One region of the Streptomyces sp. NPDC001157 genome, then DNA from elsewhere that is predicted to be linked to it. Evidence: riboswitches for the same ligand, from Rfam matches in the RefSeq annotation. Region 1 holds a riboswitch; each other region holds the start of a gene.

What was found. Region 1 has a riboswitch for cyclic di-AMP ahead of ACWDAG_RS19505 (M23 family metallopeptidase). Riboswitches for the same ligand answer to the same signal wherever they lie in the genome.
Region 2: linked by a shared signal. The riboswitch ahead of ACWDAG_RS45460 (transglycosylase family protein) and the one ahead of ACWDAG_RS19505 (M23 family metallopeptidase) in region 1 are both predicted to bind cyclic di-AMP.
Region 3: linked by a shared signal. The riboswitch ahead of ACWDAG_RS01220 (M23 family metallopeptidase) and the one ahead of ACWDAG_RS19505 (M23 family metallopeptidase) in region 1 are both predicted to bind cyclic di-AMP.
Region 4: linked by a shared signal. The riboswitch ahead of ACWDAG_RS25555 (NlpC/P60 family protein) and the one ahead of ACWDAG_RS19505 (M23 family metallopeptidase) in region 1 are both predicted to bind cyclic di-AMP.

The regions. Positions count from the first base shown of each region.
Region 1 is NZ_JBSFJW010000009.1:257,789-265,356, reverse strand. Features, by position in the region: gene ACWDAG_RS19520 (DNA gyrase/topoisomerase IV subunit A) at 1-2,045, opposite strand, end outside; gene ACWDAG_RS19515 (M16 family metallopeptidase) at 2,366-3,769, shown strand; gene ACWDAG_RS19510 (M16 family metallopeptidase) at 3,766-5,154, shown strand; cyclic di-AMP (ydaO/yuaA leader) riboswitch at 5,358-5,522, shown strand; gene ACWDAG_RS19505 (M23 family metallopeptidase) at 5,535-6,299, shown strand; gene ACWDAG_RS19500 (GntR family transcriptional regulator) at 6,486-7,178, shown strand; gene ACWDAG_RS19495 (HPr family phosphocarrier protein) at 7,318-7,568, opposite strand, start outside.
Region 2 is NZ_JBSFJW010000059.1:15,796-23,363, forward strand. Features, by position in the region: gene eno (phosphopyruvate hydratase) at 1-1,063, opposite strand, end outside; gene ACWDAG_RS45460 (transglycosylase family protein) at 1,277-1,960, opposite strand; cyclic di-AMP (ydaO/yuaA leader) riboswitch at 1,965-2,135, opposite strand; gene ACWDAG_RS45465 (transglycosylase family protein) at 2,331-3,338, opposite strand; gene ACWDAG_RS45470 (cytochrome P450 family protein) at 3,527-4,795, shown strand; gene ACWDAG_RS45475 (nucleoside triphosphate pyrophosphohydrolase) at 4,760-5,770, opposite strand; gene ACWDAG_RS45480 (SurA N-terminal domain-containing protein) at 5,870-6,517, opposite strand; gene ACWDAG_RS45485 (glycoside hydrolase domain-containing protein) at 6,664-7,491, opposite strand.
Region 3 is NZ_JBSFJW010000001.1:280,426-287,993, forward strand. Features, by position in the region: gene ACWDAG_RS01210 (TetR/AcrR family transcriptional regulator) at 1-50, shown strand, start outside; gene ACWDAG_RS01215 (SGNH/GDSL hydrolase family protein) at 130-915, opposite strand; gene ACWDAG_RS01220 (M23 family metallopeptidase) at 1,277-2,173, opposite strand; cyclic di-AMP (ydaO/yuaA leader) riboswitch at 2,178-2,336, opposite strand; gene ACWDAG_RS01225 (alpha-galactosidase) at 2,653-4,722, opposite strand; gene ACWDAG_RS01230 (tyrosine-protein phosphatase) at 4,893-5,690, shown strand; gene ACWDAG_RS01235 (DUF6126 family protein) at 5,700-5,825, opposite strand; gene ACWDAG_RS01240 (helix-turn-helix domain-containing protein) at 5,822-6,427, opposite strand; gene ACWDAG_RS01245 (aspartate aminotransferase family protein) at 6,495-7,568, opposite strand, start outside.
Region 4 is NZ_JBSFJW010000015.1:124,780-132,347, reverse strand. Features, by position in the region: gene ACWDAG_RS25570 (NlpC/P60 family protein) at 1-89, opposite strand, end outside; gene ACWDAG_RS25565 (hypothetical protein) at 503-856, shown strand; gene ACWDAG_RS25560 (tellurite resistance/C4-dicarboxylate transporter family protein) at 834-1,808, opposite strand; gene ACWDAG_RS25555 (NlpC/P60 family protein) at 1,908-3,062, opposite strand; cyclic di-AMP (ydaO/yuaA leader) riboswitch at 3,071-3,242, opposite strand; gene pcrA (DNA helicase PcrA) at 3,722-6,208, shown strand; gene ACWDAG_RS25545 (M23 family metallopeptidase) at 6,294-7,568, opposite strand, start outside.

The sequences.
Region 1 (7,568 bases):
CGCAGCAGCTGCGCGTCGTCCGTGATGAAGACCAGGTCCTCCTCGCCGGTACGCAGCTCGACCGCGCCCACGATCCGGTCGCCGTCCCTGAGCGTGATGACCTCCAACTCCTCCTTGTTGGACGGGTAGTCGGGGACGACACGCTTGACGACGCCCTGTTCGGTGCCGAGGGCGAGGCCGGGGGAGGACTCGTCCAGCGTGGTCAGGCAGACCACCGTCTCGTCGTCCTCCAGGGAGAGGAACTCCGACAGGGGCGCCCCGCCGGAGAGGTTCGGCGCCGACACCGTCTCCGGCAGCTGGGGAAGGTCGACGACGTTGATCCGCAGCAGACGGCCCGAGGAGGTCACCGCGCCGATCTCGCCACGTGCCGTCGCCGGCACCGCGGACACGATCACGTCGTGCTTGGTGCGCCGGGCGTCGGCGTCCTCCGGGAAGGGCTCGCCGTTCGACGTGCGGGCCAGCAGGCCCGTGGAGGAGAGCAGCACCCGGCAGGGGTCGTCCGCGACCTGCAGCGGTACGGCGGCTGCCGGGGCGCCCGAGGCCTCCAGCAGGACCGTACGCCGCTCGGTGCCGAACTTCTTGGCCACCGCGGCCAGTTCGGAGGAGACCAGCTTGCGCAGTTCCGCGTCCGACTCGAGGATCCGGGTCAGCTCCGCGATCTCCGCGTTGAGCTTCTCCTTCTCCGATTCCAGTTCGATGCGGTCGTACTTGGTGAGGCGGCGCAGCGGCGTGTCGAGGATGTACTGGGTCTGGATCTCCGAGAGCGAGAAGCGCTCCATCAGGCGTTCCTTCGCCTCCGCGCTGTTCTCGCTGGAGCGGATGAGGCGGATGACCTCGTCGATGTCGACGAGCGCCGTGAGCAGGCCTTCGACCAGGTGCAGACGGTCGCGGCGCTTGGTGCGGCGGAACTCGCTGCGGCGGCGCACGACATCGAAACGGTGGTCGAGATAGACCTCCAGGAGCTCCTTGAGGCCCAGTGTGAGCGGCTGGCCGTCGACCAGTGCGACGTTGTTGATGCCGAAGGACTCCTCCATCGGCGTCAGCTTGTACAGCTGCTCCAGGACTGCCTCCGGCACGAAGCCGTTCTTGATCTCGATGACCAGGCGCAGGCCGTGCGCGCGGTCGGTGAGGTCCTTGACGTCGGCGATGCCCTGGATCTTCTTGGAACCGACCAGATCCTTGATCTTGGCGATCACCTTCTCCGGGCCGACCGTGAAGGGCAGTTCGGTGACGACCAGGCCCTTGCGGCGGGCGGTGACGGTCTCGATCTCGACCGTGGCACGGATCTTGAAGGTGCCGCGGCCCGTCTCGTACGCGTCCCGGATGCCGGCGAGGCCCACGATGCGGCCGCCGGTGGGCAGATCCGGGCCGGGGACGTGCTTCATCAGGGTGTCGAGGTCCGCGCCCGGGAAGCGGATCAGGTGGCGGGCGGCCGAGATGACCTCGGCGAGGTTGTGCGGCGGCATGTTCGTCGCCATGCCGACCGCGATGCCCGACGCGCCGTTCACCAGCAGGTTCGGGAAGGCCGCGGGCAGGGCGACCGGCTCCTGCTCCTGGCCGTCGTAGTTGGGCGCGAAGTCGACCGTGTCCTCGTCGATCGACTCCGTCATCAGGCTCGTCGCCTGGGCCTGGCGGCACTCGGTGTACCGCATGGCGGCCGGCGGGTCGTCGTTGCCCAGCGAGCCGAAGTTGCCGTGGCCGTCGACCAGCGGCACGCGCATGGAGAAGGGCTGGGCCATGCGCACCAGGGCGTCGTAGATCGACGCGTCGCCGTGCGGGTGCAGCTTGCCCATGACCTCGCCGACCACGCGCGCGCACTTCACATAGCCGCGGTCGGGGCGCAGCCCCATCTCGTTCATCTGGTAGACGATGCGACGGTGGACCGGCTTGAGGCCGTCGCGGGCGTCGGGCAGGGCTCGGGAGTAGATGACCGAGTACGCGTACTCGAGGAAGGAGCCCTGCATCTCGTCGACGACGTCGATGTCGAGGATGCGCTCCTCGAACGAGTCGTCGGGCGGCGGGGTCTTCGTGCTGCGGCGGGCCATCGCTGCCGGCTCCTCTTTTCTGGCTGCTCGCCTACGGGTCGCTCACGTCCCCTTCGGCTCGCTCATGCTGAAGCGTGAACGGTATCTGTCGCGGACCATTGTGGACCGCGGCACTGACAACGCGGGCCAGGACCCTGTGTCGGCGGTCCGGGCCGGTGGGCGGGGCCAACCTCGCCGCGGCTGCCCGCAGGCTACGCGATCCGCTGTGGGCGTACGTCGTCCGGGAACTTCGCCGACGATCTGCACGCTTGCATACAGTGGCGGGACCGGCAGGAAAACCGCGGTTCGAACCACCGCATCCGCGAGGCGAAGGGATGTACATGCCCATGGGTCACACGGCCACAGACCAGGCAGGCACCGGGGGCCTGACAGCGACGGAGCACCGCCTGGCCAACGGCCTGCGCGTGGTGCTCTCGGAGGATCACCTGACCCCGGTGGCGGCGGTGTGCCTCTGGTACGACGTCGGCTCGCGCCACGAAGTCAAGGGACGTACCGGCCTGGCTCACCTTTTCGAGCACCTGATGTTCCAGGGCTCCGGGCAGGTCAAGGGCAACGGGCACTTCGAGCTGGTGCAGGGCGCCGGCGGCTCGCTGAACGGCACCACCAGCTTCGAGCGCACCAACTACTTCGAGACCATGCCCGCCCACCAGTTGGAGCTCGCCCTCTGGCTGGAGGCGGACCGGATGGGCTCCCTGCTCGCCGCCCTCGACGACGAGTCCATGGAGAACCAGCGGGACGTCGTCAAGAACGAGCGCAGGCAGCGCTACGACAACGTGCCGTACGGCACGGCGTTCGAGAGGCTGACCGCCCTCGCCTACCCGGAGGGCCACCCCTACCACCACACACCGATCGGCTCGATGGCCGACCTGGACGCGGCGACCCTGGAGGACGCGCGCGCGTTCTTCCGCACGTACTACGCGCCGAACAACGCCGTCCTCTCGGTGGTCGGCGACATCGACCCGGAGCAGACGCTCGCCTGGGTCGAGAAGTACTTCGGGTCCATCGCCTCGCACGACGGGAAGCCGGAGCCCCGCGACGGCTCGCTGCCCGAGATCATCGGTGAGCAGCTGCGCGAGGTCATCGAGGAGGAGGTCCCGGCGCGTGCCCTGATGGCGGCCTACCGGCTGCCCGAGGACGGCACGCGCGCGGCGGACGCCGCCGACCTGGCGCTCACCGTCCTCGGCGGCGGCGAGTCCTCCCGCCTCTACAACCGGCTGGTACGGCGTGACCGCACGGCCGTCGCGGCCGGATTCGGCCTGCTGCGGCTGGCCGGAGCGCCCTCCCTGGGCTGGCTGGACGTGAAGACCTCCGGTGACGTCGAGGTGCCGGTCATCGAGGCCGCCATCGACGAGGAGCTCGCCCGGTTCGCCGCGGAGGGCCCCACGGCCGAGGAAATGGAGCGCGCCCAGGCCCAGTTGGAGCGCGAGTGGCTGGACCGGCTCGGTACGGTCGCGGGCCGCGCCGACGAACTGTGCCGGTACGCCGTCCTGTTCGGCGACCCGCAGCTCGCCCTCACCGCCGTCCAGCGCGTCCTGGAGGTGACGGCCGAGGAGGTCCAGGAGGTCGCCAAGGCCCGCCTGCGGCCCGACAACCGCGCGGTCCTCGTCTACGAGCCGCTCTCGCCCGAGTCCGCGGAGCACACCCAGGACGAGGACTTCCCCGAAGACCCCGAGTCCGAAGCCACGGTGGAAGCCACCGACCAGAACGAGGAGGCGGCCAAGTGACCGAGCTCGCCACGATGCAGTTCCACCCGCAGCCCCGGGCGGGCGAGGCCAAGCCGTGGGCGTTCCCGTCCCCCGAGCGCGGCGCGCTCGACAACGGCCTGACCGTCCTGCGCTGCCACCGCCCCGGCCAGCAGGTCATCGCCGTCGAGGTGCTCCTGGACGCGCCCCTGGAGGCCGAACCGGCCGGCTTCGAAGGCGTCGCCACGATCATGGCGCGGGCCTTCTCCGAGGGCACCGACAAGCACTCCGCCGAGGAGTTCGCCGCCGAACTGGAGCGCTGCGGCGCCACCCTCGACTCGCACGCCGACCACCCGGGCGTCCGCCTCAGCCTCGAGGTCCCGGCCTCCCGTCTCGCCAAGGCGCTCGGTCTGCTCGCCGACGCCCTCAGGGCGCCCGCGTTCGCCGACAGCGAGGTCGAGCGGCTGGTCCGCAACCGCCTGGACGAGATCCCGCACGAGCTGGCCAACCCGTCCCGCCGTGCCGCCAAGGAGCTCTCCAAGGAGCTGTTCCCGGCGACCTCGCGCATGTCCCGCCCGCGCCAGGGCACCGAGGAGACCGTCGAGAAGATCGACGCGGCGGCCGTACGCGCCTTCTACGACCGCCATGTCCGGCCCGCCACGGCCACCGCCGTCGTCGTCGGCGACCTCACCGGCATCGACCTGGACGCGCTGCTCGGAGACACCCTGGGCGCCTGGACCGGCTCCAAGGCCGACCCCCGCCCCGTGCCGCCGGTGACCGCCGACGACACCGGGCGCGTGATCATCGTCGACCGCCCCGGCGCCGTCCAGACGCAGCTGCTCATCGGCCGCGTCGGTGCCGACCGGCACGACCGTGTGTGGCCCGCCCAGGTGCTCGGCACGTACTGCCTCGGCGGCACCCTCACCTCGCGCCTGGACCGCGTCCTGCGCGAGGAAAAGGGCTACACCTACGGTGTGCGTGCGTTCGGCCAGGTCCTCAGGTCCGCCCCGGACGGCTCCGGAGCCGCGATGCTCGCCATCAGCGGCTCCGTCGACACCCCGAACACCGGCCCGGCGCTCGAAGACCTCTGGACGGTGCTGCGCACGCTCGCCGAGGGCGGCCTCACCGACGCCGAGCGCGACGTCGCCGTGCAGAACCTCGTCGGTGTGGCACCGCTGAAGTACGAGACCGCGGCGGCCGTCGCCAGCACACTGGCCGACCAGGTCGAGCAGCACCTGCCCGACGACTACCAGGCGACCCTGTACCAGCAGCTCGCCGCGACCGGCACCGTGGAGGCCACCGCGGCGGCCGTGAGCGCCTTCCCGGTGGACCGTCTGGTGACGGTTCTCGTCGGTGACGCGGCCCAGATCAAGGAGCCCGTCGAGGCCCTCGGGATCGGCGAAGTCAAGGTCGTGGCAGCCGAGTAGAGGCTCGGTCAGCGGCACGCGCGCGTAGGGGCCCTGGTGACTGATGCGTCACCAGGGCCCCTTAATGTCCGAATTGAGGGAGAGGTTGCCTGTCTGCCCTGTGGCATGCGCTACAAAAGCCGTGATCCGTTTGGGGATTGAAAGATGCCCCGCTTAGCGTCGTCCGGGCTGTCCGTCAGGCACCGCGCCGCATCCGCGGCACCGGACAGCCATCGCCGAGTCCCCGTACGGCGCGAGCCAGGGGAGCCGGGGACCCATCGCAGTCCCTGGGGTGAATCGGACGCCCGCGCGTGCAGCGAGGGGGTCCGTAGGAGACCTTCCTGCTCCGAACCCGTCAGCTAACCCGGTAGGCGAGAGGGAAGGAAAGGACCAGCCACTACATGGCGTTCACGCGCGCCACCGGGAAGCACCGTCGTCCCCGCCGGATGCATCGCACCACCACGGCCGCCGCAGGCGTCGCGGCCCTCGCCACCACCGGCGTCATCGGAACCCTCGCAGCCCCCGCGCTCGCGGCCGAGAACTCCGTCGAGCAGACCGGCCTCACCCCCGTCATCACCATCGGCGACACGATCGCCGACAAGATCGACGCCCAGGCCGACGCCCAGAAGCAGGCAGCCGAGGAGGCCGCGCTCAAGAAGGCGGCCCTGGAAGCGGCACGCGAGAAGGCCGCCGCGAAGGCCAAGGCGGAGCGCGAGGCCAAGGAGCGCGCCGCCCGCGAGGCCGAGCGCAAGCGCCTCAACACGTTCGTCGCGCCGATCTCGAACTCGTACGTGTCGACCGGCTACCAGGCCAGCAGCTCCCTGTGGTCCTCCGGCAGCCACACCGGCATCGACTTCCACGCCGCGAGCGGCACGACCGTCCACGCGGTCGGCTCCGGCACCGTCGTCGAGGCAGGCTGGGGCGGGGCGTACGGCAACCAGATCGTGATCAAGATGGCCGACGGCATGTACACCATGTACGGCCACCTGTCGTCCATCGGCGTCTCGGTGGGCCAGACGGTCACCCCGGGCCAGCAGATAGGCCTCTCCGGCGCGACCGGCAACGCCACCGGACCGCACCTGCACTTCGAGGCCCGTACGACCTCCGAGTACGGCTCGGACGTCGACCCCGTCGCCTACCTGCGCTCGCACGGCGTGAACGTCTGACGACGTACCGCAAGATCTCCTGAGGCCCCGGCTCTTCAGCCGGGGCTTTCGGCGTTTCTGCTTCCCCGCTGTCCAAAAAATATCCCTGGATTCCGCCCCGCCGTCGGAAATTCCGGCTCCGTGCAATAGAGTCGCCGATACACGTCAATCATCGACGTTTCACGGGGATTAAGTCGGAGGTCGGTCATGCGTATTCCGGCGCACTCGGTGTGCACGGCGATCCGGGACGACATCGTCGCCGGTGTCTACGAGCGCGGCAGCCGGCTCACCGAGGAACTCCTCGCGCGCCGCTACGGCGTCTCGCGTGTCCCCGTGCGCGAGGCGCTGCGCACCCTGGAGGCCGAGGGCTTCGTGGTGACCCGGCGGCACGCGGGCGCGTGCGTCGCGGAGCCGACCGAGCAGGAGGCCGCCGACCTGCTGGAGATGCGGATGCTCCTGGAACCGCTCGGCGCCTCCCGGGCCGCCCAGCGGCGCACCGACGCCCATCTCAAGGTCCTGCGCGGCCTGGTCAGACTGGGCCAGGAGCGGGCCAGGAGGGGCAACAGCGAGGATCTGCGCTCCCTGGGGGGCTGGTTCCACGAGACGCTCGCCCAGGCCTCCGGCAGCCCCGCGCTGACCTCGATGCTGACCCAGCTGCGCCACAAGATCGCCTGGATGTACGCCGTGGAGGCCCCGGCCAACCCCGTGGAGTCCTGGGCGGAGCACGGCGCGATCGTCGACGCCGTGGCCCGCGGCGACAGTGAGCGCGCGCGTGCGCTCACCACGCTGCACTCCGAACGCTCGAGCGCGGTGCACCGGCTGCGCTTCGGCGTCCCGGAGCGGGTGAACGGTGTGAGGAACTCGCAACATCCCGTAAACATGTCGGGCCTGCGGCATTAACACGGGCGCCGTATACAAAGAGGGAACAATTCGCGGGGCATTACTTCTGCTGCCCGCGATCGGAAATTGCACCACCCTTGTGCGGGAAATGCGAAGGGCTCGCCCGGCAATTCGGACGAGCCCTTCTGTGGTGCCGTGATCAGACGGTCTCGGGAAGCTCCTCGAGCCCCTCGGAGACCAGCTTCGCCAGACGGTCGAGGGCGACGTCCGCGCCCTCGGCCTCGGAGGCGAGGACGATCTCCTCGCCGCCCTGGGCGCCCAGGCCGAGAACGGCCAGCATGGAGGCCGCGTTGACGGGGTTGCCGTCGGCCTTGGCGATCGTCACCGGGATACCTGCGGCCGTGGCGGCCCGGACGAAGATGGAAGCGGGGCGGGCGTGGAGGCCCTCGG
Region 2 (7,568 bases), on a different contig from region 1:
GGGCCATCTCGACGGCGTCCAGGGTCTCGGTCAGCGAGCCGATCTGGTTCACCTTGACGAGCAGGGCGTTGGCGGTGCCCTCCTCGATGCCGCGGGCCAGGCGCTCCGGGTTGGTGACGAACAGGTCGTCGCCGACGATCTGGACCTTGTCGCCCAGCTTGTCGGTGATGACCTTCCAGCCGGCCCAGTCGTCCTCGAACAGCGGGTCCTCGATGGAGACGAGCGGGTAGGCCGCCACGAGCTCCTCGTAGTACTCGGTCATCTCGGCGGCCGAGCGGGACTTGCCCTCGAACTCGTACTTGCCGTCCTTGTAGAACTCGGACGCGGCGACGTCGAGCGCGAGCGCGATCTGCTCGCCGGGGACGTAACCGGCCTGCTTGATGGCCTCGATGATGAGGTCGAGCGCGGCGCGGTTGGACTCAAGGTTCGGGGCGAAGCCGCCCTCGTCGCCGAGGCCGGTGGACAGGCCCTTGGTCTTCAGCACCTTCTTGAGGGTGTGGTAGACCTCGGCGCCCCAGCGCAGGGCCTCGGAGAAGGACTCCGCGCCGATCGGGGCGATCATGAACTCCTGGATGTCCACGTTGGAGTCGGCGTGCGAGCCGCCGTTCAGGATGTTCATCATCGGCACCGGCAGCAGGTGCGCGTTCGGGCCGCCCAGGTAGCGGAAGAGCGGGAGGTCGCTGGCCTCGGAGGCGGCGTGGGCGACGGCGAGGGAGACGCCGAGGATGGCGTTGGCGCCCAGGGAGCCCTTGTTGTCGGTGGCGTCCAGGTCGAACATGGCCTGGTCGATCAGGCGCTGCTCGGTGGCGTCGTAGCCGACGAGCTCCGGGCCGATCTGCTCGATGACGGCGAGGACGGCCTTCTCGACACCCTTGCCCTGGTAGCGGTTGGGGTCACCGTCGCGGAGCTCGATGGCCTCGAAGGCGCCCGTGGAGGCGCCGGACGGGACGGCGGCACGACCCGTGCTGCCGTCGTCGAGGCCGACCTCGACCTCGACCGTGGGGTTGCCTCGGGAGTCCAGGATTTCCCGGGCTACGACGACGTCGATGGACGGCACGAGCATCTCCTTCTTGGATGTGACACGGCTACGGCAGTAGCGCGGTGGCTCTGCGAGACGAGCCTAACCGCCTGAGGCCGATCGGCCACGCTGCCGACCACCCCTTGGGCAGAACCGAGAGTAAATTGTTTCCGAACGGAACAAAGAGCGGGAGCAAAAAGAACCCCGCCCCGGTGCGTACGGGGGAACACGCACCGGAGCGGGGAGACCGCGAGGCTGTCACTTGAGGTGCAGCTGCTGGCCCGGGTAGATCAGGTTGGCGTCGGAGACGATGTCCTTGTTCAGCTTGAACAGCTTCTGCCAGCCGCCCTTGACGCCGTGCTTCTCGGCGATCGAGCTGAGGGTGTCGCCCTTGACGACCTTGTACTCGCCGTCGCCCTTCTTGACCTTCTTGCCGGTCGGGGTGGTGACGGTCTTCGTCGACTTCTTGACCGTCGGGCGCTCGGCGGAGCGGGAGGCGCTCTGCCCGGAGGAGTGGCTGCTGGAGGACGAGCTGCTGGAGCTGCCCGACGCGCTGCCGCCGTTGTAGGCGGCACCGGAAAGGCCCGTGCCGCAGACCGGCCAGGCGCCCTTGCCCTGCGCGGCGAGGACCTTCTCGGCGACGGCTATCTGCTGCGACTTGCTGGCCTGGTTGGCCTGCGCGGCGTACTGCGTGCCGCCGTACGCGGCCCAGGTGGAGGCGGAGAACTGCAGGCCGCCGTAGTAGCCGTTCCCGGTGTTGATGGACCAGTTGCCGCCGGACTCGCACTGGGCGACCTTGTCCCACTCGGAGGCGGTGGCGGCGGAGGCGTTGCCGGCCGCCATCAGCGGAGCGGCGATGGCGACGCCGGTGACGCCGGCCAGCGCGGCGGCGCGGGTGGCCTTGGACGGACGGCGGTGCTTGCCCTTGCCGGAAAACAGCATGGTTCGATCCCCTCACCGACGCCTGCGAGGTGAGCTGTCGGGTTCGGGCCGGTTGAGTTGCCCGGCCGTGCTCTCGCTCTCACGAGACACGGCTACACCCCTAGCCGCCGCCGTCAACTGCCCGGTGCGGCACTTACCTTGGGTCCCCCGCTCCTGCCTACGGCGCTTTACGCGACGACTGTTCCCGTACGGCCGCTGGCAGGATTCGGCGTTGCGGCAGCCGGGGCTCGTGTTGACGAGCGGTGACGACGGTAGACACGCGATCCGTCGAATTTCAAAGACGATCAGGGCTTCTGAGACTCATCCCACACTTTCACCAAACCGGACATTCAGTGGCGAAGTGTGACGTGAACTCCCGTTGTTTTTCGCCCTATTCGGCACCGAGTTTCAGGGTCTGACCGGCGAAGATGTGGTTCGGGTCGGCACCGATGGCCTTCTTGTTCTCGGCATAGAGCGCCCGCCACCCGCCGTCCAGGCCAAGGGAGTCGGCGATGGAGGCGAGGGTGTCGCCGGCGTGGACGGTGTACGTGTCGTCCGCACGACTGCCGGCCTTGGTCTTGTCGGCGGCCTTGTCGATGGTCTCGTCGGCAGCCTCGTCCGCGCTGGCGCCACGGTGGCGGCCGGTACCGATCGCGCCGGTGTCGACGAGGCTCCAAGTGGCCGCCGGGGGCTCGGAATTGTCCGAGTCGTCACCCTTCGCCTTGCCTGTGGACGAGCTGCCGCCACCCTCTGAGTTACCCGTGGCCTTCCCGGAAGGAGAGGTGGAGGGTGAGGCGGATGTGCCGGATTCGGTGGAGTTGTCCGTCGCACTCGCGGAGGACGAAGAGGACGAAGGGGAGGCACTGGAGGACGAGCCGGAGGACGAATCCGACGAAGAGGACTCATCGGAAGCGCTGCCCGAGGAGTTGGACAGACCGGTCGAGTCGGAGTCGGACGCCCCGGATGAATCGGACGAACCGGAACCGCCGCCCAGCACACCGGTGTCGATGTGGGCCGAACCCGAGTCCCTGGTCAGCCCGGAGGTCAGTCCGCAGGTGTGGAAGGCGCCGACGCCCTGGTCGTCCAGGAGCTTCTCGGCGACGGCTATCTGCTGGTTGCGGCTGGCGAGGTCGGCACTGGGGGCGTAGTCGAGACCGCCGTACTTCTCCCAGTTCTCCTGGGTCAACTTGAGCCCGCCGTAGAAGCCGTTGCCGCTGTTCTCGCTCCAGGAGCCGCCCGTCTCGCACTGCGCCACCTTGTCCCAGGTGGTGCCGTCCGCGGCGCTCGCGCCGCCGGCGGCGAAGAGCGGGATCGCGATGGCGGAGCCGGTCACCCCGGCCGCGACGAGGAGAGCCGGAGCCTGGCGGGGGCGACGGTGTCGACCGTTCCCGGAGAGCATGCGGAGGCCTTTCACAAGACAGCAGTGACCGCGCGGCGCATGACACCGACAGGCGTTCGACACCACCGCGCTGGTCCGTGAACGTAGCCGCTGCCGATCACTTGTCACAAGTTAATGCCGCGTAGATCACGTGAAGATCACAGACTTGAACGCGTGTCACCTTTGACCGGTTCGCTGCGGCGGCGCATGTGCGGGCGGGCTGCGGATACGGTCGTCCTGTGAACGTCCCGAACACCGCTCCCGAACTCTTCACCTGGGAATTCGCCGGCGACCCGTATCCGGCCTACGCCTGGCTGCGCGAGCACTCCCCCGTCCACTGGACGAAACTCCCCAGCGGCGTCGAGGCATGGCTGGTGACCCGCTACGCCGACGCACGTCAGGCACTCGCGGACGGGCGGCTCTCGAAGAACCCCGAGCATCACGCCGAGGACGCGCAGGGCAAGAGCAGGACCGGCATTCCGGGTGAGCGCAGCGCCAATCTCATGACGCATCTGCTCAATATCGACCCCCCGGACCACACCCGGCTGCGCCGTCTCGTCTCCAAGGCGTTCACCCCGCGCAGGGTGGCCGAATTCGCCCCGCGGGTGCAGGAGTTGACGGACGATCTCATCGACCGGTTCGCGCCGCACGGGCAGGCGGATCTCATCCACGACTTCGCTTTCCCCCTCCCCATCTACGCGATCTGCGATCTGCTCGGCGTACCCCGCGAGGACCAGGACGACTTCCGCGACTGGGCGGGCATGATGATCCGGCACGGCGGCGGACCGCGCGGCGGTGTCGCCCGCTCCGTGAAGAAGATCCGCGGCTATCTCGCCGAACTCATCCACCGCAAGCGGGGCGAGCTCGGGGACGACCTGATCTCGGACCTCATCCGCGCCTCCGACCACGGCGAGCACCTCACGGAGAACGAGGCCGCCGCGATGTGCTTCGTGCTTCTCTTTGCCGGCTTCGAGACCACCATCAACCTGATCGGAAACGGGACATACGCGCTGTTGCGCAATCCCGGGCAGCGGCAGCGGCTCCAGGAGTCGATCGGGCGCGGAGAGAGCGCACTGCTCGACACCGGTATAGAGGAGCTGCTCCGCTACGACGGCCCCGTGGAACTGGCCACCTGGCGCTTCGCCACCGAGCCGCTGACCATCGGCGGGCAGCGCATCGCCACCGGTGACCCCGTCCTGGTCGTCCTGGCCGCGGCGGACCGCGACCCGGCCCGCTTCTCGGAGCCCGACACGCTCGATCTCTCCCGCCGGGACAACCAGCACCTCGGTTACGGCCATGGCATCCACTACTGTCTCGGCGCCCCGCTGGCCCGGCTCGAAGGCCGCACCGCGCTGGAGACCCTGCTGCGCCGCCTGCCCGACCTGGAGCTCGCCGCCGACCCCGCCGAGCTGCGCTGGCGGGGCGGGCTCATCATGCGCGGGCTACGAGACCTGCCCGTGCGGTTCACCGCCGCCTGACCGGCTTCGGCCCTCCGTCTCCTTGATCGCGTCCCGGTAGGCCCGGGCCGCCGCCCGCAGCGCGGCCTCCGGGTCCACGCCCTCCGCCTCGGCGCGCACCGCCAGCGCGAGCAACTCGTAACCCACGCCTTCGAGTCGGGGCAGTGGGACGTTCAGACCCGCCGTCCGTACCCGCGACGCCAGCTTCGCCGAGAGGGCCAGGCCCGGCTGGCCGAGCGGGATGCCCTCCGTCACCGAGGTGCGCTGCTTCTCGATCGCCTTGGTGCGCAGCCAGTGCTCCTTGACCTCCTCGGGCGTGGCGGCGGTCTCGTCGCCGAAGACGTGCGGGTGGCGGTGGATGAGCTTGGTGACGATGCCGGCGGCCACGTCGTCGACGGAGAAGGGGGCGTCCGGGTCCTCCTCGGCTATCCGGGCGTGGAAGACCACCTGGAGCAGGACGTCGCCCAGTTCCTCGCGCAGTTCGTCGCGGTCGCCCTCCTCGATCGCCTCGACGAGTTCGTACGCCTCCTCGATGCCGTACTTCGCCAGGCCCTTGTGGGTCTGCTGGGACGACCACGGGCACTCGGCGCGGATGCGGTCCATGACCTGGACGAGGTCCAGGAGGCGGGCGCCCGGGAGGTCGTAGGAGGCGGGCAACAGCTCCAGCTCCGGCATCTGCACGCGCCCGGAGCCCGCCAGCCGGGCCAGCCCGTCGGTGAGGGCGGGCTCGCCCTCACCGGTCGCGACCACGACGACCGTACGGCCGCCCGCGCACGCGTCGACCAGCTCCTCGGCTGTGGGGGCGGCCTCCTCGACCCGTATGCCCGCCTCCCGCAGATACGGCAGCTGCGGGTGGGCGCCGTCCGAGCACAGCACGCGGTCGGCGGCGTGCAGGGCCTGCCAGGCGGGCCAGGACAGCAGGCCGGGCGCGACGCGGTGGCTGGTGGTGAGCAGGACGATGCGGCCGGGGGCCTGTCCGGAGCTGATTGCGTTCACGATCCGAACGTAACGCACGCCGCCGACAGCCCCGGAAGTTGTCCACAGGGCTGTGCTCCGCAGGGCCGCTGTCCACAGGGACGGGGCCCTGGAGGACGGTTACGCCGTCTGCTGCGTCCCGGTCGCCGTGACCTCGCGCACCCACGGGGTCTTCGCGTCGACGCGGCTGCTCTTCTGGACGTCCCAGGTGCCGTAGCGCGGGTTCAGGTCGACGTGGAGTTCCTTGGACGCCTTGGACAGGGCGTTCCAGAAGGCCGGCTTGCTGGTGTCGGCGCCGAGGGCCTGCGCCAGCTTCTGGGCCTCCAGCTGGAGGCGCAGGTTCTCGTCGAGGCGCTGCGGGGCGACGCCGTACTGCTGGAGCCAGGCCGTCTGCAGGGCCTTGGAGCCGCCGACCTGCTGCTCCAGGCCGGTGCGCATCTGCTGGACCTCCTTGGGCGTGACGCTCACGCCCGCGTCCCGGGCGGCGCGGTGCAGCACCCGGTCGATGACCATCCCGTGCAGGGTGTCGCGGGTGAGGCCGGCGGTCTGCGACACGGCCTGCTTGTACTGCGCGTCGTCCTTCACGGCCGCCCGCTGCGCCGTGCGCACCTCGTTCACCCGGGTCTCCAGCTGCGCCACGGTGATCCGCTGACCGCCGACGACGGCTGCCGCACCGGGGTGCGCATCGCTTCCGCAGGCGGTCAGGACGGGGGCCGCGGCGGCGATCGCGGCGGTGAGGAGGAGCGCGGTGCGACGGCGGCGTTGCAAGGAAGCCTCCCGAGGAGATTGTGCGACGGTGCACAAAGTCTTGCGGTGATCGATGGTAGGCAGTGGGTCGGCTGTGGCCAACCCATTCGACCAACGATTCACCGCGACTTCGGGCACCGCCGCGCCTCCGCGGGTGCCGGCCGGGGTCAGCCGGTGATGGCCACCGGGGCGTCCCACGCGTCGCGGTCCACGGTGATCGTGTAGCCGTTCCGCGTCTCCTTGCTGTTGACCAGGTACTGGTGGGCGCGGCTGTGGTTGGTGAACTGGGTGGAGCCCCAGGGCCAGTCCGTGGTCGTGGTGTTCTGCTTGTCCCACAGGGCGTACCAGAGGTTGCCCGGCAGGTCCGTCTTGTCGGTCGCGGTGGCGATCGCCTTGGCGCTGGAGCTGGTGAAGCCGTAGTAGCCGGTGCGGTACGTCTTGGCGCGCAGTTCCTTGTCGAAGGCGCGGACATAGGTGAGCACGGCGTTGTTGCACGACGTGTTCGTGATGTCGTACGACTCCATGTCCAGGTAGATCGGGCTGCCGGCCTTCATGCCGAGCGCCGATGCCTTGGCCACGGCGTCGTCCGCGTCGGTCTTGCCGAGGGAGGCGGCCGTGGTGGCGGTGATCTTCTCGGGGCTGGAGCCGGTCTGGCAGGGCGGCTGGGCGCCGACGTAGAGCGGGATGAGCTTCCAGCCGACCGTGCTGACCGACTTCACCCAGGACGCGGTGAGGTTGGGCTGGGAGCAGCCGCGGTTCCTGCCGCCGACGTAGACGGCGGCGGCGCCGTAGAAGCCGGTGTGCCAGGCCTTCATCGCGGCGAGGGAGGGCGCGGCGCAGGTGTCGAAGGCGCGGCCGGTGTACGTCTTCTGCGCTGGCCAGGTCGTGGCGGCCATGGAGGTCTGCGCGGCGAGCCCGGCTCCCGCGACCACGGCGGCACCGGCGGCGGCCCAGGTGATGTATCTGCGCTTCTTCGACTGCCGATGGCCGGCCATGTGTACCCCACCCCTGGTTGTGCGTCGGCTGCGTTGTGCGTTGCCTGGCGTAAAACGAACGGCAACGTACCCGGCCC
Region 3 (7,568 bases), on a different contig from region 1:
CCCGGGAACTGGGGCTGGAGCGGGCGGCGTTGACGACTGCGGAGCGCTGAGAGCCTGTGTCTGTCCCGGCCGGGGTTCAGACACAGGCTCTCAGCCCCGCACTTGGCGGGGGCTCGTTTCCGACGGCTCTCAGGCCACCGAAGCGATCCGCATCTTGATGTCGTCCGGCGACAGCGCGCCCTTCGCCGTGACATGGTCCCCGGACGACTCGCCCCGCAGCCGGCGGCCGATCCACGGCACCAGGTACTCGCGCGCCCAGTGCACGTCGTCCCGTCGCACCTCGAGGGTGCCGCGCGGCGGGAGCGGCGGCCAGGGCTGGTCGGGGTCGGCCGGCACATCGAGGCCGAGGACCTGCCCGGCGCGGAGCGCCACACGCGTGTGCCCCTCGGGCGAGAGGTGGAGGCGGTCGCCGTCCCACGCCCTGCGGTCCTGGACGGTCTTCAGGGACCACAGGTCGAGCACGGGACAGCCGTACCGGTCGGCGATGGCCCGGACATGACCGTTGTAGGTGGCGATCTTGCCGCGCAGGTGCTTGAGCACGGGGACGCCTCGGGTGTCGAAGCCGGTGGTCACCATGACCGTGCCGGCGACTTCGGTGAGCCGGATGACCGCCCGCTCGAAACGCTCGGCGACCTCGTCGGGGTCGGTGCCGGGACGGATGATGTCGTTGCCGCCCGCACAGAAGGAGACCAGGTCCGGCGCCAGTTCGACGGCCTGCGGTACCTGGTCCTCCACGATCTGGTCGAGTAGTTTGCCGCGCACGGCGAGGTTGGTGTACCTGAAGTCGCCCTCGGGTCGCCGGTCCGCGAGAAGCACCGCGAACCGGTCGGCCCAGCCGACGAACGCCCCGTCGGGGCCGGGGTCGCCGACGCCCTCGGTGAAGCTGTCCCCCACCGCAACGTACGACCCGATCACTGATCTGCTGTCACTCTTCGAATCGTCTGCCACATCGACCATGATTCACCTTCGAATGTGACCTACGCGACCGTAGGAAAGGGTTGACGCGCGGTGAGATAAGCCACTTCTAAAGTGTTCACCAAGCTCGGAATAACCCTTCGACCAGGGATGTTGACGCGTCAGCAATGTTGCGGGGGAGCCGCGCGTTGTTCCACCAGCGGACCGTCGAGCCGTCGGAGACGATACGGACGCCCCGTGCAGCCCCGCCACAAGAACGCAATACGGCAAACACGAGCGCAGCCGGACACACCGAAGGCCGGACCCGGGGATCGAGGTCCGGCCTTCGGCAGCGTGTCAGGCAGGTGGTTCTCGGGGGACGTCAGCCGACGCCGACGCCCTTCGAGCGGAGGTAGGCGACCGGGTCCACGTCGGAGCCGTAGTCGGGCGTGGTGCGGATCTCGAAGTGCAGGTGCGGGCCCGTCACATTGCCGGTCGCGCCGGAGAGGCCGAGCTGCTGACCCGCGGTCACGGTCTGGCCGACCGAGACGGAGATCTGGGACATGTGGCCGTACTGGGCGTAGTGGCCGTCGGCGAGCCTGACGACGACCTGGTTGCCGTAGGCGCCGCCCCAGCCCGCGGAGACGACCGTGCCCGCGCCCACGGACTTGATGGAGGTGCCGGTCGGGACGACGAAGTCGACGCCGGTGTGGTAGCCGCTCGACCACATGCTGCCGGGCACGTGGTAGCCGGTGCCGACGGTGGCACCGAGCACCGGGAGGGTAAAGCCGGTAGGGGCGGAGTCCGAGGCCTTGGTGGCAGTCGTCCTGTCGGCGGACGAGGTCGCCTTCGGGGCGGACGAGGACGACTTGCTGGTGTCCGTCGCGGCCTTCCGGCCGATCGTCAGCTTCAGGCCCGGGTGGATCAGCGACGGGTCGTCACCGACGGCCCGGCGGTTGTCCGAGTAGAGCCTGTGCCAGCCACCGTGGACGTGCTGCTCGTCAGCGATCTTCGAGAGGTAGTCCCCGGCCCGCACCGAATAAGTCCGCACGCCCGCATTGCCGGCGGCACTCTTCTGAGCCGCCTTCTTCTCGGCGACCGGAAGGGACTGGACGGCCTTTTCCGAAACCGACTCGGAAACGGATTTGGTTGTGGCGGCATGGGCGCCGGTGGCCCCCATGAGCGGGAGAGCGAGTGCGGCGCCACCGGTTCCGGCGACGGCGATGGAGCGAGTGAAGCGCTGGGGCTTCGGGCGACGGTGCTTACCCTTCGCGGGCATGACGAATTCCTCTCCGGCGCCTGCGAGGTGAGCTGTCGGGTTCGGGCTGGAGATGCCCGGCCGCGCATGCGACGCGGCTTTACCCCTAGCCGTTCCGGAGACCGGAACAGGCGGTTGTACCTGTGGGTCCCCCGCTCCTGCCGTTCACGGGTGAGTTGTGCGGGCACCGGGCGGCGGCAGGATTGGGCGTCCGTCCGGATTGGTGGCGAACGTAAGCGACCAAGACGCAAAGGAACAAGTGACGGTTCCCCGTGAATGCGTTTCTATTGATCCCTTGAGAGAAAACCAGGTGACCCTGCGTGAATTCCGAGGTGATCGTCTCGGTCAAACGCCCTTGTAAAGCACGTGAATTACGTGGACATGACGCGCCACGCACTGTCACGGATATGACGCTCCTCACGCGCCTCCACTCCAGGATCCTCTATTCGGGGGCGAGTTGGAATGAAGAGGTAGAAGGAGCGCCAATCCGGACAGAAGACTCAGATGCGCCGCAGACGGAAAACTGCCGCATCGAGGTCGCCACGCAATCCGGTACGCAGTCCGTGATGCTGCAATACGGCACCGCTGTGGATTTCGCCCGTTTCGGGGCATTCATACGAGGCTGTCGGGTCGAGGCCCCGCAGTCGCAGCGCCGGTACGGGCTCGCCGTAGCTCTGCGCCTGGAGCCACGCGAGGACGACCGCCTCGTCCCCTCGCACGTACTGCACCGCACTCAGCCCGCCCCGCGGAGGCCGCAGCCGGTGGAGGTCCCCGTGCTGCACCAGCGGCCGGATCTCCTTGTAGAGCGCCACCCACTCGCCGGCCTCGGCGAGCTCCTCGTCGCTCCACCGAGTGAGGTCCCCACCGACCCCGAGTACGCCGGCCATGGAGCTCACGAACCGGAAGCGCAGCGAGCTGACCCGGCCATTGAGCTGGGTGTTCGGACTGTCGGTGACCCAGGCGGCCATCACTCGTGCAGGGTGGATCTGGCTGAAGCCGTGCTGGATGGCGAGCCGGTCGAGCGGATCGGTGTTGTCGGAGGTCCACACCTGGTCCGTACGGCTCATGATCCCGAGGTCGATCCGTCCGCCGCCGCCCGAGCAGGACTCGAAGACGACACCGGGGTGGGCCGCCCGCAGCCGGTCCAACAGGGCGTACAGTCCCCGGACATGATCGACCCAGAGGCGCTGCGGATAGGGCTCGCCGGGCCAGCCCGCGTCGGTGAAGCAGCGGTTGAAGTCCCACTTCACATAGTCGATGGGGGCACTGGAGAGGAGCGCGTCGAGCTGCTCCCAGAGGTATTCCTGGACGTCTTCCCGGGCCAGGTTCAGTACGAGCTGGTTGCGGAATTCCGTCCGCTTGCGTCCCGGCTGGAACTGCACCCAGTCGGGGTGGGCGCGGTAGAGCTCACTGTCCGGGTTGACCATCTCGGGCTCGACCCAGATGCCGAACTGCATGCCCAGGGCGTGCACATAGTCCGCGAGAGGCTTGAGGCCGTTCGGGAAGCGGTCCCGGTTGACCGTCCAGTCGCCGAGTCCCGCGCGGTCGCTGGTGCGCTTGCCGAACCAGCCGTCGTCGACCACGAACAGCTCGACGCCGATCGCCGCGGCCCGCCGTGCCAGGGTTCCCTGCTGCTCCTCGGAGATGTCGAACTCCGTGGCCTCCCAGGAGTTGAACAGCACCGGCCGGTCCTGGTCGGCGTCGGGGATGACGTAGGCGCGCTGGTAGGCGTGCCAGGCGCGGCTCGCACCGCCGAAGCCGCCGTCGCTCCACAGACCGGCGAAGACGGGGGTGGTGTACGACTCCCCCGCCTCCAGGCGCAGCAGCCCGGAGTCGTCGTAACCGGCGCCGCCGGTGATCTGCACGCGCGCGTCCGGGAGTTGCGCCACCGCGATCCGCCAGGAACCCGACCAGCCCAGAGCGCAGCCGTAGACCTCACCGCGTTCCTCCGTGGCGTCGGTGTCGAGGGCGACCCAGGGCAGGTGCTGGTGTCCGGTGTGGCCGCGGCGGCTGCCGATGATCTTCTCACCGTAGGTGAGAAGCGAGGCGGTCAGCCGGGACTCGGCGGCCCAGCGGCCGTGCAGCTGGGACAGCCGCCACTCCTCGCGCTCGGGCAGTGTCCAGGTCGCGGAGTCGGCCCGCAGCAGCTCCAGAGCGGGCCCCTCGTTGTCGAGGGTCACCCAGCGCTCCACGACGTCGTGCCGCATCCGGTAGTGCAGCGTGATCGCAAGCCCACCGTCCCGGAAGCCCAGCCGGAGGTGGTCGCCCTCCGACTCGTACCTCTCGAAGCGCCACTCGGTGCCGCGCCGCTCGTCGGTGCGCACGGACAGGGCGGGCCGCACGAAGCGGGGGCCGCCCTCCACCGGGTACTCCTCGTGTCCGTCGAGCGGGGACTCGAAGGGCCTGTAGTCCGGCAGCGGGCGGACGGCGAGTGCCTCGGCGTCGGCGAGCGCGATCCGGGGGCCCCAGTGCAGGTGCAGCAGCTCGTCGTCCTCGGTGAGATGGACGGCGTAACTGCTGGCCGGCCCCGAGAGGAGCCAGGTACGGCCGTTGTCTGCGATCTCCAGCATCAAGCCCTCACACATTCGAACAGGCGCGACCAATCACCAACATCATCAAGCCACGTGTGCCCTGGTCGCAACGCCTGTGGACAACTCATTGCCTCAGGAATCCATGTCGTATCGTCGGGAGGGTGCCCGTCGACGAGCCGCGCCGGACGGGCGGACTGGGAGGAGCCCCCGTGACGCAGCAGATCCCGTCGACCGAGCCCGAGCTTGCCGGAGTCCGCAACTTCCGTGATGTGGGCGGACTTCCGACCGTGGACGGACGGCGGGTGCGGTACGGGGTGCTGTTCCGCAGCGGCCACCTCGCGCACGCGACCGAGGAGGACGCCGAGTTCCTGGCCTCCTTGGGACTGCACACGATCTTCGACTTCCGCAACGCGGCGGACCAGAAGCTGGAAGGCCCGGACGTCGAGCTGCCGGGTGTGCGCAATGTGAACCTGCCGCTGACCGACCCGGCGGACGGCTCCGGGTTCTGGAAGATGGTCCGGGACGGCGAGATCGAGCAGCTGCGCGAGCTCCTCGGCGACGGCAAGGCGGCCAACCGAATGATCGTCTCCTACCGCACGATCATCAAGGAGCGCACCGCCGAGCACGCGCGCGTGCTGCGCTCGCTCGCCGACGACAGTGTGCCCGCCCTGATGCACTGCGCGGCGGGCAAGGACCGTGCGGGACTCTCCATAGCCGTGACCCTGCTCGCGCTGGGCGTCGAGCGCGAGGCGATCGTCGCGGACTACCTGGAGTCGAACGCCAAGCACCGCCGCTACAAGGTGCACCGCAGCAGCAGCTCCGCCTCGGCCTACTCCCCCGAGGTGATGGAGCTGCTCAGCCCTCTGTTCGAGGCGCGCGCCGAGTATCTGACGGCGGCTTTCGAGACGATCGAGGAGACGTGGGGCGACGTCGACACGTATCTGGAGCAGGGTCTGGCACTCACCCCGCAGCTCCGCGAGCTGCTGCGCGAGCGACTGCTCGACTGACCGCGCGCCCTACTTCGCGCCCACCGAGAACAGCAAGTAGATGAAGGCCGCGAAGAGGTGCCCCACCGCGATGTAGATGATCAGGCGCACCCACAGGGCGCGGGGGAACTTCTCCTCCATGTTGCTGTTGCTCATGGCATCTCTCCGGTGATCGGGCCCAGGCACAGCGTGGCCGTCGGGCTCTGCAGCAGGGTGTGAACGAACAGGAGCTCGACGCCGTCGGGATCCTGGGCGGCGATCCGGTGCGGGGTCAGCGAGTCGAAGTGGGCGCTGTCGCCGGGGGCGAGCCGGTGGGTGGTGTCCCCCAGGCGCAGCCGCAGCCGTCCCTTGAGGACGTACAGCCACTCCTCGCCGGGGTGCACCCGCACGATGTCGCCCTGTGAGCCGTGCGGCACATGGACGCGCAGGGCCTGCATGCCGCGGCCGGGCGCGCCGGCCTGCCAGTAGGTCCAGCCGCCGGCGGCGGTCGGTTCCATGTCGGCGGCGCGCACGACGGCGTCCCGGTCGGCGACCGTCTCGCCGAGCAGCTCCGAGACGGTCGTACTGTAGATACGGGCAAGGGCCAGCAGCATCGGCAGCGACGGCTGACGCTGCCCGGTCTCCAGCCGGGAGAGGTGTGCCGCCGACAGCCCGGCGGCACCTGCCGCGGCCTCCAGCGTGAGGGAGGCACGGCGGCGCAGCGCGCGGAGCTGGGGTGCGACGGCGGGCAGCTCCGCTTCGGCTTCCGAAGAGCTCATACCTCCATTCAGCCGGAGCTTTGCCTGTCGGGCAAATTCGTTGCCTCAGAGGCAAAACCCGGGCTGCTCAGCGGTTGGCGACCGCCTGCTTCACCAGCGTCTTGCCGAAGTCCCACATGAGGCCGCCGCCGCTGTGGGCGTCATCCATCACAGCACTAAAGGCGTCGACGAACCGGTCCACGTCCTGCTCGCCGATGGTCAGCGGCGGGATCAGCTTGATCACCTCCAGGTGGTCGCCGGAGACCTGGGTGAGGATCCGGTGCCGCTGCAGCAGCGGTACGACGACCATCTGCGCGAACAGGCCCTTCCGCGCGGCCTGCAGCATCGTCCAGCGGCTGCGCAGCTTCAGCGACTTGGGCCTGCCGAACTCGATGCCGATCATCAGGCCCCGGCCGCGGACGTCCGCGAGCAGCTCGTACTTGTCGATCAGCCCCGCGAGCCGGGATTTCAGCTGCTCTCCGGTCGCGCGCGCATGGGCGACGACCTGCTCGTTGTCCATGACGGACAGCACGGCGAGACCGGCCGCCATCGCCTGGGCGTTGGACCCGAAGCTCGCCGAGTGGACCAGCACCCGGTCCATCGACGAGTAGACCTTCTTGAAGATCCAGTCCTTGCCGAGGGTGGCGCCGACGGGCACATAACCGCCCGAGAGCGCCTTGGCCACGCACACCAGGTCCGGCTCGACGCCCTCCTCGTGCTGGTAGGCGTAGAAGTCTCCGGTCCTGCCGAGGCCCGTCTGCACCTCGTCGGCGATGAGCAGCGCCTTGTGCTTGTGCAGCAGCTCCTGGGCGGCGCGGAGGTAACCGGGCGGGGCCTCGTGCACGCCCTTGCCCTGGATCGGCTCGACGATCAGGGCAGCGACGTCGCCCTTCTTCAACTCCCGTGTCAGGGCGTCGAGATCGCCGAGCGGTACGGCGGTGTCGGGCAGCAGCGGGGCGAAGCCGTCGCGGAAGCCGTCCTCGCCGTTCACCGACAGCGACCCGGTGGTCAGGCCGTGGAAGGCGTGGTCGCAGTACAGGATCCGCGGCCGCCCGGTGGCGTACCGGGCGAACTTCAGCGCGGTCTCCACCGCCTCCGTACCGCTGTTGCCGAAGAACACGCGGTCCAGGTGCGGGCTGTACGTGAGCAGCTTCTCGGCCAG
Region 4 (7,568 bases), on a different contig from region 1:
GTCGCAGCGCCCGCCACGGCGATCGTGAACGCCGTCCGGGCCGAACTGCCGTTGAACGAGCGCCGACTGGGCCTGCGGTGCGCTGCCACGTGGACTGCCCGTCCTTTCGTACGACCACCCGTTCCGGGGCGGTTTACGCGTCCGGCGGCGGCCTGCACAGGGGGAGCGGGCCGCCGCCGGACCTTCTCGGCGGTGGTGGCCGACTGCCGCCCCTGGCCCGGGCGGCGGTGGGGAGCCGGTCACCTGGTGGAGGACGCTAAACCTGTCTGTGTCGGCTCGGTAACGCGATGTGCGGAAGTGCCCCGGGCGGATCGCCGAGTGACCGTATGCGGGCGTGATCCAGGACTCGCGCCGTCGACTTCACGCAGGGCGCTGACCGATGTGGCCGTTCCGGAACACGGGTGGGTGGCGGAGTGCTACGGGCCGCATATATGCAGGGGCCACCTGTGAAGGACGGGTCGGTGTCGGGCGCCCCATGGGCCCCTGTCTAAGCTCCGGCCCCATGGACGTACTCATCCATCTCTTCGTCGGCCTGCACATCATCGGCATCGCCGCGCTCCTCGGCGGCTTCCTCACCCAGATGAAGGCGATGGGCCGCGGAGAGGCCCGCTTCGTCCCGGCGATGCTGCACGGCGCGCTGACGATGCTGGTCACCGGCGCGATCCTGGTCGGCCTCAACCAGGCCGACGACCATCACGTCAACAACATCAAGATCGGCGTGAAGCTGGCCCTGCTGATCGTGATCCTCGGCCTGGTCTATGTGAAGCGGGACGACGAGAAGATCGACAAGAGCCTGTTCGGACTGGTGGGCCTGCTCACCACGGCGAACGTCTTCATCGCGGTGCTCTGGACCTGATGCCGGCGCGGGCCGCGGCCACGGCGCCCGCGGCGACGGCCAGCCAGGCCGCCACCGCGATCCACAGCAGTACCTCCCCGGGCCCTTCGAGTCGCGGGGCGTCGAGGGCGGCGGCGACGGACAGCACGGCCGCAGCCGTCATCCCCAGCGGGAAAACGGTCGCCCAGCGCCGCACGTCGTAGCCGCGCCGCGGCCGCACCGCCTCGGCGACGAGCAGTACGGCGTACCAGGCCAGGTCGAGCACGAGCAGCGCCAGGGTGACGGCGCGCAGGACGCCGCGGTCGTCGTCGTTCCAGAGGTACAGGCGCGCGCTGTCCGCCGCGACGAGCTCCGATCCGGCGAGGGCCGAGATGGCGAGCGCGCCGCCCGCCACCCACTGGTCGCCCAGCCCTTCCGTCACCTGTCGCAGATCGAAGAGGGCCAGCGCGCAGCCGTAGAGGACGAGCCCGAGCCAGAACAGCACGAGTGCCGCACGGGCGAGCCATGCCGTCGCCTGGGCTCCGGCGAGCGTGGCGCCGAGCACCGCGAGTCCCTGAGTGGCCACGCAGCACAGGAACACCCCGCCCGGCATACGACGCCGCCAGTGCCGTGCGACCTGCACCAGCAGCAATGGCCACAGCACGGCCGCCAGCGCGAGCAGGGCCTCGGCGAGGGTCTGCCGCCCGAGGGCCGAGAACCGGGTCCCGAGCACGGCGGTCGCCGCCACGGCGGTCAGCGCCCCCGGCGTCCCCGCCTCCGCCCGCCACCTCTCCGGTTCCCGCACCAGACGGACGCCGAAGCCCGCCGCAAGCACCGCCCAGGCGACACAGGCCAGGCCCAGGACGACCCGCGACAGCGCCTCGTACCCCGTCAGATGCAGCCCGACCGACACGATGCCGGTCGCCAGCACGGCGGCCCCGGCCGCCGGCGAACGCTGCGCCCACCAGGCGCGGAGGAAGGTCGGGACGGACATGGGGCCGATGCTAGGGAGTGCCGCGCGGGTTGGGGACGGGCCACGCGCGCGTGCCTCGCAAACTGCCCCGCACGCGCGCGTGCACTGCTCTCCGGTGCCTCAGGCCGGCCGCACCACGCTGTGGATGATCGATGCGCCGCCGTAGTAGATCGACTCCTCGCGGACGTACGCGCCGGGCTTCGGGGCGTGGATCATCATGCCGTTGCCGATGTAGATGCCGACGTGGCTGATGTCGTCGTAGAAGAAGATCAGGTCGCCGGGCTGCGCGTCGGTGAGGGAGACCGTGGTGCCGGCGTTCACCTGGTCGTAGGTGGTGCGCGGGAGGTCGACGCCCGCGGCCTTCCAGGCGGCCTGGGTGAGGCCGGAGCAGTCGTAGGAGCCGGGGCCGGTGGCGCCCCAGACATACGGCTTGCCGATCTGCGCACGGGCGAAGGCGAGCGCCTTCTCGGCCTTGGTGGCGTACGAGGAGTCGCTGGTGGAGGTGGATCCCGAGCCCGAGGAGGAGCCGCTGTCCTGGGCCGCGGCCTCTTCCTTGGCCTTCTCCGCCGCCGCCTGCTGTTTCGCCAGCTCAGCGGCCTTGCGCGCGGCCTCCTCCTCCTTCTGCTTCTGGATCGCCGCGAGCCGCGCCTTCTCCTCGGCGGTCAGCTTCGACAGCAGTTCGCGCGCGTCGGAGAGCTTCTTCTGCACCGTGGACTTGGCGGTCTGCAGGTCGCTCTGCGTCTCGGTGAGCGTCTGAAGGCTCTTGGACGCCTCCTGGCGCTTCGTCATCGTCGCGGACTGCTCGGTGAAGTAGTCGTCGACCGCGCTCTTCTGACGTGAGGTCAGCCGCCCCATCAGCTGCGTCTGGTCGAAGTAGTCCTGCGGGGAGTCCGCGAGCAGGAAGGTCGCCGTGTCGGGGGCGGCGGCGCCCGTCCGGTACTGGGCCGCGGCGAAGGAACCGAGCTGCTCCCGCTCCGCGTTGAGCTTCTGCGTGCGCTTGGCGACGTCGTCGAGGAGGGTGTCGACGTTCTTGCGCTGCTTCGTGGTCTTCTCTTTGGCCGCGTTGTACTTCTCGGTGGCCGACTCCGCCTGGCGGTAGAGGTCGTCGACCTTCTTCTCGACTTCTTCGAGGCTGGGGTTGCCGTCGGCGGCGGGGGCGGCGTTCGCCGACTGGGACAGCAGGGCCACCGAGGTGAGGGCGGCCGTGGCGAGGGCGGGGGTGCGTATGCCTGCTACGCGTGTACCCGCGGGGCGCGACTTGCGGTGCGACGCCAAGGGAGGCGACTCCTTCCATGTTCCGCCTACCGAGTTAGCTGTCGGGTTCGGGCGGGTGGTTCGGAAGGGTTGCCCTACGGTCCGTACCCCGAAAGGGAGGAGGACCGATTCACCCCAAGGTCGGTGTGGGTCCCCGGCTCCGGATGCGCGGCGGCGCCCCGGACTCGGCGGAGGCAGCGCGGCCCGGCGACGTTCGCCGGTGGGGGTCGTGCGGCCTGCCGGAACGGTAGCCAACTCGTGTGGCCTCTGTGAAGGTTGATGTTCGATATGCCCGATACGTTTTCGTGACCTTTGGTCAGGGAGCCGCGCGCAGTCGTCAATCCGGATGGATCTGCTGCGACGTGGGCGCATTTCAACCGGAGTGATGGCGTCCGCCCGCTTCCACCTGGTTGCTGCTCGGGGGTGGTAGTCCATGAGGGGCTGTCCTCGGGGGAGCCCCTGGGGCGTGAACCTCTACCTCTCGACCTGGGTGATTGCGGACTGTGACGGCACGTTCTCGGAGGGAGAGCGGACGACAGGGGTGGCCGGCTCTGGATGATTCGGGGGTTCTGAAGATTCAGGGGTTCTAAGGCCGGGGAGGCCCGGGGAGCCCGCGGATTCCCGCGATGTTCTCAGGGCGGCGGCGGGCTGTCAGTGGGGCACCCTAGACTCGGAGAGCGATGAGCAGCCTCTTTGACGACAGCTTCCTGGCGAACCTCCAGGCCCCCCGCGGGCACGAGGAGGACCCTCCGCCGCCGCCCGAGGACGATCACGGACCGGAGCCGGTTCCGGACGATCTGTTCGGCGGGAAGTTCGACGTGCCCCCGGACCGGGAGGCCTACTACCGCAACGGCGCCCCCCGCCCGGCGATCGACCCGGCCGCGCTCCTGGACGGGCTGAACGAGAACCAGCGCGCCGCCGTCGTCCACTCCGGCACCCCCCTGCTCATCGTGGCCGGCGCAGGCTCCGGCAAGACCCGCGTGCTCACCCACCGCATCGCCTACCTCCTGGGCGAGCGGAACGTGCATCCGGGCCAGGTCCTCGCGATCACCTTCACCAACAAGGCCGCGGGCGAGATGAAGGAGCGCGTCGAGCAGCTCGTCGGCCCGCGCGCGAACGCGATGTGGGTGATGACCTTCCACAGCGCGTGCGTGCGCATCCTGCGGAGGGAGTCGAAGAAGCTCGGCTTCACCTCCTCCTTCTCGATCTACGACGCGGCCGACAGCAAGCGCCTGATGGCCCTGGTCTGCCGAGACCTGGACCTCGACCCCAAGCGCTACCCGCCGAAGTCCTTCAGCGCCAAGATCAGCAACCTGAAGAACGAGCTGATCGACGAGGAGGACTTCGCCGCCCAGGCCGCCGACGGCTTCGAGAAGACCCTCGCCCAGGCCTACGCCATGTACCAGTCGCGGCTGCGCGAGGCGAACGCCCTCGACTTCGACGACCTGATCATGACGACGGTCAACCTGTTGCGCGCCTTCCCGGACGTCGCCGAGCACTACCGCCGTCGCTTCCGGCACGTCCTGGTCGACGAGTACCAGGACACCAACCACGCCCAGTACGCGCTCGTACGGGAGCTCGTCGGCACCGGCGCGCACGACGAGGACGTACCGCCGAACGAGTACGACCTCCAGCCCGCCGAACTGTGCGTCGTGGGCGACGCCGACCAGTCGATCTACGCCTTCCGCGGTGCGACGATCCGGAACATCCTCCAGTTCGAGGAGGACTACCCGAACGCGACGACGATCCTGCTGGAGCAGAACTACCGCTCCACGCAGACCATTCTGAGCGCGGCGAACGCGGTCATCGAGCGCAACGAGTCCCGCCGCCCCAAGAACCTGTGGACGAATGCGGGCGCGGGCGCGCGCATCACCGGCTACGTCGCCGACACGGAGCACGACGAGGCCCAGTTCATCGCCGACGAGATAGACCGTCTCACGGACGCCGGCGAGACGAAGGCCGGGGACGTCGCCGTCTTCTATCGCACCAACGCCCAGTCCCGTGTCTTCGAAGAGGTCTTCATCCGGGTCGGTCTGCCCTACAAGGTCGTCGGCGGCGTCCGCTTCTACGAGCGCAAGGAGGTCCGGGACGTCCTGGCCTACCTCCGGGTGCTGGCCAACCCCGAGGACTCGGTGCCGCTGCGCCGCATCCTCAACGTCCCCAAGCGCGGCATCGGCGACCGCGCGGAGGCGATGATCGACGCACTCGCGCAGCGCGAGAAGATCAGCTTCCCGCAGGCGCTGCGCCGCGTCGACGAGGCATACGGCATGGCCGCGCGGTCGGCCAACGCCGTCAAGCGGTTCAACACGCTGATGGAGGACCTCCGCACGATCGTCGAGTCCGGCGCGGGCCCGGCGACCGTCCTGGAGGCGATCCTCGAACGCACCGGCTATCTGGCCGAGTTGCAGGCCTCCACCGACCCGCAGGACGAGACCCGCATCGAGAACCTCCAGGAACTCGCCGCCGTGGCACTGGAGTTCGAACAGGAGGCGGGCGAGGGCGAGGAGTCTCCCGGGCTCGCCGACTTCCTGGAGCGCGTCGCGCTGGTCGCCGACTCCGACCAGATCCCCGATGAGGACGAAGACGGCTCCGGAGTCATCACCCTGATGACCCTGCACACCGCCAAGGGCCTGGAGTTCCCGGTGGTCTTCCTCACCGGCATGGAGGACGGCGTCTTCCCGCACATGCGCGCCCTCGGCCAGGCCAAGGAGCTGGAGGAGGAGCGGCGGCTCGCGTACGTCGGCATCACGCGCGCGCGTGAGCGGCTGTATCTGACACGGTCGTCGCTGCGCAGCGCCTGGGGGCAGCCGTCGTACAACCCGCCCTCCCGGTTCCTGGAGGAGATTCCGGCGCAACACGTCGACTGGAAGCGGACGGGCGCTGTTGCCCCGGTCTCCTCCGGCCCGGCGTCGGGCGTGGCGGCCTCCTTGTCGTCCACCCGCTCGCGCTCGTCGGCATCGGGCGCGTCCGGCTTCGCCACGAGCCGGGCCTCCGAGAAGCCCGTGGTCTCGCTGGCCGTGGGCGACCGGGTCACACACGACCAGTTCGGCCTCGGCACGGTCGTGGCGGTGAAGGGCACGGGCGGCAACGCCGAGGCGACGATCGACTTCGGCGACACCAAGCCGAAGCGCCTGCTGCTGCGGTATGCACCGGTGGAGAAGCTGTAGGAGTAGCTACAACAGCCTGTCCGGCGTTCGAGGACGAGCCCGTTCAGGCCGAAGCGGGGGTCTGGGGGCGCAGTCCCCAGGTCTCCTACGTCGGGTCGAGCCCATGACTCCGCAGCCACGGCAGCGGGTCGATCGCCGAGCCCCCGCCCGGCCGGACCTCGAAGTGCAGGTGCGGGCCGGTCGAGTTGCCCGAGTTCCCGGAGTACGCGATCGGCGTGCCGGCCTTCACCGTCGTACCGGAGGCGACGCGATAGCTGGAGAGGTGGCAGTACCACGTCTCCGTGCCGTCCTTCGCGGTCACTATCATCATGTTCCCGTACGCACTGTTCCACTGAGTGCGGACGGTGCCGTCGGTCGCGGCCATCACCGTCGTGCCGTACGAGACCGGGAAGTCGATGCCGGTGTGCACGGACATCCAGTTGATGCCGGCCTGGCCGAAGTACGCGCTGAGCCCCTTCTGGGTGACAGGAAGGACGTACTTCGGGCGCAGCCGCTCCTTGCGGGCCGCTTCCGCTGCCGCCTTCTTCTTCTCGGCCTCCTGCTGGGCCTTGAGGTCGATGCGTTCCTGCGTACGGCTGGCCCGGTCGGCGAAGTCGTCGGCGCCGGCGGAGAGGCTCTGGATCTGGGTGTCCAGCTTGTTGTTGGCGGCGGATGGTTTCACCGCATGCGCGTCCGACGCCGTCGTCGAGGTGTCGTTGTCGCCGGTGAAGGTGCCCACGGAGGCAGCGGCGATACCGGCCACGCCCATCACACACGCCGAGGGTACGGCGATGGTCAGCAGCGCGGACCGCTTGGCGGGCGCGCGACGGCGGGAACGGGCCCCGCTGCGGGAGCCCGCGCGCGACGCCGGAGCCGGCGTGACCTCTTCCTGCTCGTCGAGGAGCGGGGCCACCGCGGGCAGCTCTCCGGTGGCGTTCGACTGGCCGCCGTCCGGGACGGATTCGTCGTACGAACCGTGGTCGGCCTGCTGCTCGTAGTCGTCGGCGGGTCCGGCGGTCGCGGCGGTGTCGCCGGCCTCGGGGCTCTCGGAGTTCCACTGCGTGGCGTCGTACGCGCCGGTGTCGAAGGCCTGGGTGCCCCATTCCCACTGCTGGGTCTGGTCGGCGGGGCTGCCCGAATGGTCGGGCTGCAGCCAGGCGTTCGCATCCCACTGGCCTGACACATCGTGCCCGGTGGCCTGCGGCGGGATGGCGGAGAGCGGCTGGTAGTCGGCGGTCCAGGCGGTCGTGTCGTACCCGCCGGTGTCGTAGGCGGCATGGTGCTGTGCCGCGTACGCGTCGTAGTTCAGGGTGTGGTGGCCGCCCGTGGCCCAGTGGCCGGAGTCGTACGAACCCGTGCTCTCGCCCGGGAGGCTGCCGAA